Regions from separate parts of the Serratia sp. OS31 genome, predicted to be linked through region 1. Evidence: predicted binding sites of a transcription regulator. Region 1 holds the regulator's gene; the other holds the start of a gene.
The links. Region 1 encodes PurR, which represses purine synthesis genes. Its sites were predicted from a motif close to CANGCAAACGTTTGCNTG; they were not measured.

Region 1 (3,419 bases):
CTGCGGCGCAGGAACTGCATCGGGTGCCGTCGGCGGTAAGTTACACGGTGCGGCAGCTGGAGCAATGGCTGGCGGTGCCGCTGTTTGAGCGTCGTCATCGTGACGTGGAACTGACACCGGCGGGCGTGCTGTTTATTCAGGAAGCGCGTGGTGTCATCAAAAAAATGCTCGACACGCGACGACAGTGCCAGCAGGTGGCTAACGGCTGGCGGGGCCAGTTGAAAATTGCGGTAGATATCATCGTTAAACCCCAGCGTAGCCGCCAATTGGTGCTGGATTTTTACCGCCATTTCCCCGACGTCGAACTGCTGGTTCAGCCGGAGGTGTTTAATGGCGTGTGGGATGCGCTGGTGGACGGTCGTGCCGATATGGCGATCGGTGCCACAAGGGCGGTGCCCGTGGGCGGCGGTTTCGCCTTTCGCGATATGGGGGATATGTGCTGGCTGTGCGTGGCCAGTCCACAACATCCTCTGGCCGCGATAGAAGGGCTGTTGAACGACGATCAACTCCGGCCTTTTCCGTCGCTGTGCCTGGAAGATACTTCGCGCAACCTGCCCAAACGCGTGACCTGGACGTTGGACAACCAGCGACGCCTGGTGGTGCCGGACTGGGCCTCTGCGATAGATTGCCTGTGTGCCGGGTTGTGCGTTGGCATGATGCCCGCGCATCGGGTATTGCCTTTGGTGCAGCGCGGGGAACTGGTGGCGCTACAGTTGCAACAGCCATTTCCCGCCAGCCCTTGTTGCCTGACCTGGCAGCAAAATACGCCGTCACCGGCGATGGCCTGGTTACTGGATTATCTGGGAGACAGTGAAACCTTGAATCAGGAGTGGCTAAGCGAAGAATGACGCCGGAAACCGCGAGGGTTTCCGGCGCAGATAATTAGCGGCGATAATCGATGAACGGGCCGTCAGCGACCGAACGGCGCTCGACCAGCTTGGGATGAACCTCAATGACCTGCGACTCTTCACGTTTGCTGATAATGCGATCCAGCAGCATGGTGAACGCCATCTCACCCAGACGTTCTTTGGGCTGATGGATCGTGGTCAGTGCCGGGGTGAAGTAGCGGGCATTTCGTACGTTATCGTAGCCAATCACCGAAATGTCCTGCGGCACGCGCAGCCCAAGTTCATCGGCGGCGCAGATCGCCCCCATGGCCATGATATCGCCACCGCAGAATACCGCGGTAGGGCGTTGCTTCTGCGACAGTATCTGATGCATGGCCTTGTAACCGGATTCCGGCTCAAAGTCGCCCTGAACAATCCACTCTTCGCGCACGTCGATATTGGCTTCTTCCATGGCTTTTAAAAAGCCCTGATGGCGGCCGCCGCCGGTATTGCGTGCCAGCTGGCCCGGAATGGCTCCGATATCGCGGTGGCCGCGTTCAATCAGGTAGCGCCCGGCCAGATAGCCGCCTTCGAAGGCGTTATCGATAATGGTGTCGGTAAAGTCACCGCGTGCAGCGCCCCAATCCATGACGACCATCGGGATATTGCGATAATCTTCCAGCATGCCGAGCAGTTGGTCCGGGTATTCCGAACACATGACTAACAGACCATCGACGCGCTTTTGCGCCAACATCGCCAGATAGGCGCGTTGTTTGTCCAGATTGTTATGCGAGTTGCACAGGATCAGCGTATAGCCTTTGCTGTAGCAGCTGTTTTCCACCGCCTCGATCACTTCGGCAAAGTAAGGTGCTTCGCTCGACGTGGCCAGCAGACCAATAGATTTGGTGTGGTTGACCTTGAGGCTGCGCGCCACGGCGCTGGGTGAATAGTGCAGCTCTTTGATCGCGGCGCCAACGGCCGCTTTTGTCTCTTCGGCGACGAAACGAGTCTTATTGATGACGTGCGAAACGGTGGTGGTGGAAACGCCAGCGCGTTTGGCCACATCTTTAATCGTTGCCATGTAAAGAATGACTCCTGAACTCACATGTTGCAGTATGTAAGTGTGATGTTAATCGTTTGCCTGCGTAGATCCTTCTCCAAAGAAGCGAAAACTGAGTTTTTAGTGTGTTGAAGTCGTCAGCGCTTGGTCAGGAGGGGCATTTTGCCGGTACACAGTTGTGAACTGCGAATTTTGTCCCATATTGAGCAAAAGGGGAAGAGGTAATCGGTATTATAAACTGGGAAATGATAACAAGATTTTATCGGCCAACTGTGGGAAAATGGTTTAACACATTAATTGTGTGCCTTTTACCCTTGGGAAACCCAATCTGAAAAGGAGTTGTAATGGATACCGATTTGAAAATGTCACTGTTCACCACCCTGGGTGCGCTGGCTGTGATTATCGCTTTTAGCTTCACCGCTGCATTGAACTGATACTCTTCAGTCAACCAGGCGCAGTTCGCTACGCCTGGTTGTATTTCCCCGCTTTACGCCAGATTTTCCTCCACAAATGTCCAGTTAACCAGCGCCCAGAAGTTTTCCAGGTAGGCCGGTCGTGCGTTGCGATAATCGATGTAGTAGGCGTGTTCCCAAATGTCGACGGTCAGCAGCGGTTTGTCTTCACCGGTCAGCGGCGTGGCCGCGTTCGAGGTATTAACAATCGCCAGCGAGCCATCCGGTTTTTTCACTAACCAGGTCCAGCCTGCGCCGAAGTTTTTCACCGCGGCGTCGCTGAATTGTTCCCGGAAGGCGGTAAAAGAACCAAAAGCCTGATTGATCGCCGCGGCCAGTTTGCCCTGGGGCTCTCCGCCGCCCTGAGGTGACAGGCAGTGCCAATAGAAGGTGTGATTCCATACCTGGGCCGCATTGTTGAAGATGCCGCCGCTGGAAGCCTTGATGATAGCTTCAAGGGAGGAGCCTGCAAACTCGCTGCCTTTCAGCAGATTGTTCAGGTTGACCACGTAGGCGTTGTGATGCTTGCCATAGTGGTATTCCAGGGTTTCTGCCGAAATGTGCGGTTCGAGGGCGTTTTTTTCATAAGGTAGTGCGGGCAGTTCAAACGACATTGCTTCCTCCTTGTACAGTGCCAATTTTCCGTCAGAGCAACGGAAACGCAATTGGCCTGTTTTTATTGTGGATATTTAGCTTAGCAATTTTCGCGATGAAATACAGTGGGGCGGGCTAAAGGATTGGGTGCTTTAGGGACAGCAGGAAAATCAGTCAGGGGAGAGCGGCTGGGCAAGCCAGCCGCCAAAGAAATTATCGAATGGTTTTCGGTGTTACTACACGGCGAGCGCCGATGTAATGGTTTTGCCAGTAGTCATTGTCGAGCTGGCTGATCCGAATTTCTTCACCGGTACGCGGTGACTGAATGAATTTGCCGTTGCCCAGATAAACGCCAACATGGTCTGCTACGCCGCGGTTATTAATGCGGAAGAACACCAGGTCACCGCTTTCCAGCTCGCTTCTCTTGATCGGCGCGGCGTCGCGCAGGTGGTACATCTCGTTGGCGGTGCGCGGCATTTTGATTTT
Region 2 (3,419 bases), on a different contig from region 1:
GCGACAACCCAGGCGGCAGATCGCCACTGATGATGCGGCGGGCCAAATCTTGCGTCAGGGTTTCAGATATGGTGGTTTGCGCGGTTTTCATCCGTGTTTCTCAGGTAATTAAAGCGGCTGTTGCGCCCTATACTAAGCTAAGCGGCGTGCTGGTGGTACCAGTGCCGGTTTGAATGAAGAAAACGAGCGTTTTATCATGCAAATTTCACCGGTTCAAATTGCATGTTTATGTACAATCGTCAATGGGCGTTGATCGGCCGGATTGTTAACCCGTTGACAGCATTACTGATGAAAAGCGGGGGATATCATAATTTTCTAATTATGAAATGAATCCTCTGGCGATGATAAGGTGGGGCAGTTAACCTGAACCGATAGCCTAATGAGATAGGCGTTAAATCAACAAGAGAGCAAGCATGACTGATTCACCCATCCGCATTGCGATTGCGGGTTCCGGCGGCCGTATGGGCCGCCAATTGATCCAGGCCGTACATCAGGCGCAGGGCGTGGTTTTGGGTGCGGCAGTATCGCGTCCTGGCTCAAGCCTGATTGGCACCGACGCCGGTGAACTGGCGGGCATTGGTGCGCTGGGCGTAACCGTCAGCGACAGCCTGGAAAAAGTGGCCGACGATTTCGATATTCTGATCGACTTCACCCGTCCGGAAAGCACCCTGGCGTACCTGGCTTTCTGCGTCGAGCACAAAAAAGCCGTGGTGATAGGTACTACCGGTTTCGATGATGCGGGCAAAGAGGCCATCCGCGCCGCGGCTGAGCAGATTGGCATCGTCTTCGCCGCCAACTTCAGCGTCGGCGTGAACCTGGTGTTAAAACTGCTGGAAAAAGCCGCGCAGGTGATGGGCGACTATACCGATATTGAGATTGTTGAAGCGCATCATCGTCATAAGGTCGACGCCCCTTCGGGCACGGCTCTGGCGATGGGCGAGGCGATTGCCGGTGCGCTGGGGCGCGATCTGAAAGAGTGCGCGGTGTATGCGCGTGAAGGTCATACAGGTGAACGCGATCCGAAGAGCATTGGCTTTGCCACTATTCGCGCCGGCGATATCGTCGGTGAGCACACCGCCATGTTCGCCGACATCGGTGAGCGGGTAGAAATCACCCATAAGGCCTCCAGTCGCATGACTTTTGCCAGTGGTGCAGTTAAGGCTGCGATATGGCTTAAAGGCCATGATAAAGGTCTGTTTGATATGCGTGACGTGCTCAATTTAGACCAGTTGTAATTGATTTGTATGCCATCGTGATGTGGCTGTATTAATCATAATGCTATGATTAACGGACAATAATTTTATTGTCCTTTTTTTTAACATGATAAATAGGTGTTTTAAGTTGTTTTTGTTAGTTTTTCTTTGTTTTAGGTAGTTAACTTTTATTTTGTGGTGCTTTTGTCCCTTCTGACGTATCCCTCGCTCGTAAAAATGCCTGCAGAATGGTGATTTTCTGTCTTTAGCGCTCGCAACCGTTTACTCACCCGAGTTTAGACGTGTTTTTATGGCTACTAACCTCATTAAACGCCGAGAAGTGCAAAAATAAGAGAAAAAATGGCGCTTTGGGTAGACAAGCGGAGCACTCATCATTAAAATGCGCCCAATTTGCCAAAAATTGACCTTGAGGGCGGTTTTTGCATTGATTTAGATCTCGATATCTGAATTAATATGCAAATATTGTGATTGATTATTCCTTGGAGGGTGTTTTGATTAAGTCAGCGCTATTGGTTCTCGAAGACGGAACCCAATTCCACGGTCGGGCCATCGGGGCAGAGGGTACGGCAGTGGGGGAAGTGGTCTTCAATACGTCGATGACCGGTTATCAAGAAATCCTCACTGATCCTTCCTACTCCCGCCAGATCGTTACTCTTACTTATCCTCATATCGGCAATGTCGGCACCAATGCTTCCGACGAAGAATCCTCCGCTGTACACGCCCAAGGCCTCGTCATTCGCGACCTCCCACTGATTGCCAGCAACTACCGCAACGAAGAAGGCCTGTCTGACTACCTGAAGCGTCACAACATCGTGGCGATTGCCGATATCGATACCCGCAAGCTGACCCGTCTGCTGCGCGAGAAAGGGGCACAGAACGGCTGCATCATCGCCGCCGACACGCCGGATGCCGCCTTGGCGTTAGCGAAGGCCAAAGCCTTCCCGGGTTTGAAAGGCATGGATCTGGCGAAAGAAGTCACCACCCAGGAAGCCTACAGCTGGCAGCAGGGCAGTTGGACGCTTGAAGGCGAACTGCCGGAAGCCAAACCGGCCTCTGAGCTGCCGTTCCACGTGGTGGCCTATGACTTCGGCGCCAAGCGCAATATTCTGCGTATGCTGGTGGATCGCGGCTGCCGCCTGACAGTGGTGCCGGCGCAGACCCCGGCGGATGAAGTCTTGAAAATGAATCCGGACGGTATTTTCCTGTCCAACGGCCCGGGTGACCCGGAGCCATGCGATTACGCCATCGCCGCCATCAAGCAGTTCCTGGCAACCGACATTCCGGTGTTTGGCATCTGCCTCGGCCACCAGTTGCTGGCTTTGGCCAGCGGCGCGAAAACCGTGAAGATGAAGCTAGGTCACCACGGTGGTAACCACCCGGTAAAAGATCTGGATAACGACTGCGTCATGATCACCGCGCAGAACCATGGTTTTGCGGTAGACGAAAACAATCTGCCGGCCGAACTGCGCGTCACGCACAAATCCTTGTTTGACCACACGGTGCAGGGCATCCACCGCACCGATAAAGCAGCGTTCAGCTTCCAGGGCCACCCTGAAGCCAGCCCGGGCCCACACGACGCCGCGCCGCTGTTCGATCACTTTATCGAACTGATCGAGACTTACCGTTCTAACGCCAAATAATCAGGAGCAGTAAAAAATGCCAAAACGTACAGACATAAAAAGCATCCTGATCCTCGGCGCTGGCCCGATTGTTATCGGCCAGGCGTGTGAGTTCGACTACTCGGGTGCCCAGGCGTGTAAAGCGCTGCGCGAAGAGGGTTACCGCGTCATTCTGGTCAACTCCAACCCGGCCACCATCATGACCGACCCGGAAATGGCGGATGCGACCTACATCGAGCCAATCCACTGGGAAGTGGTGCGCAAAATCATCGAAAAAGAGCGTCCGGATGCCGTGCTGCCGACCATGGGCGGCCAGACCGCACTGAACTGCGCGCTGGAGCTGGAACGTCAGGGCGTGCTGGCCGAGTTCGGCGTGACCATGATTGGCGCTACCGCTGACGCGATCGACAAAGCGGAAGACCGTCGTCGCTTCGACGTGGCGATGAAAAAAATCGGCCTGGACACCGCGCGCTCCGGCATTGCGCACAATATGGAAGAAGCGCTGGCGGTGGCCGCTGACGTCGGTTTCCCGTGCATCATCCGCCCTTCCTTTACCATGGGCGGCACCGGTGGCGGCATCGCTTAC

Region 2: the regulator PurR is predicted to act here: its motif matches at 1,465-1,482, upstream of carA (glutamine-hydrolyzing carbamoyl-phosphate synthase small subunit).

What each region holds. Positions count from the first base shown of each region.
Region 1 is NZ_JACJFQ010000007.1:148,977-152,395, reverse strand. It holds gene punR (DNA-binding transcriptional activator PunR) at 1-848, shown strand, start outside; gene purR (HTH-type transcriptional repressor PurR) at 883-1,908, opposite strand; gene H5P17_RS08835 (YnhF family membrane protein) at 2,232-2,321, shown strand; gene sodB (superoxide dismutase [Fe]) at 2,375-2,953, opposite strand; gene H5P17_RS08825 (C40 family peptidase) at 3,147-3,419, opposite strand, start outside.
Region 2 is NZ_JACJFQ010000001.1:41,930-45,348, reverse strand. It holds gene H5P17_RS00190 (FadR/GntR family transcriptional regulator) at 1-91, opposite strand, end outside; gene dapB (4-hydroxy-tetrahydrodipicolinate reductase) at 414-1,235, shown strand; gene carA (glutamine-hydrolyzing carbamoyl-phosphate synthase small subunit) at 1,706-2,854, shown strand; gene carB (carbamoyl-phosphate synthase large subunit) at 2,871-3,419, shown strand, end outside.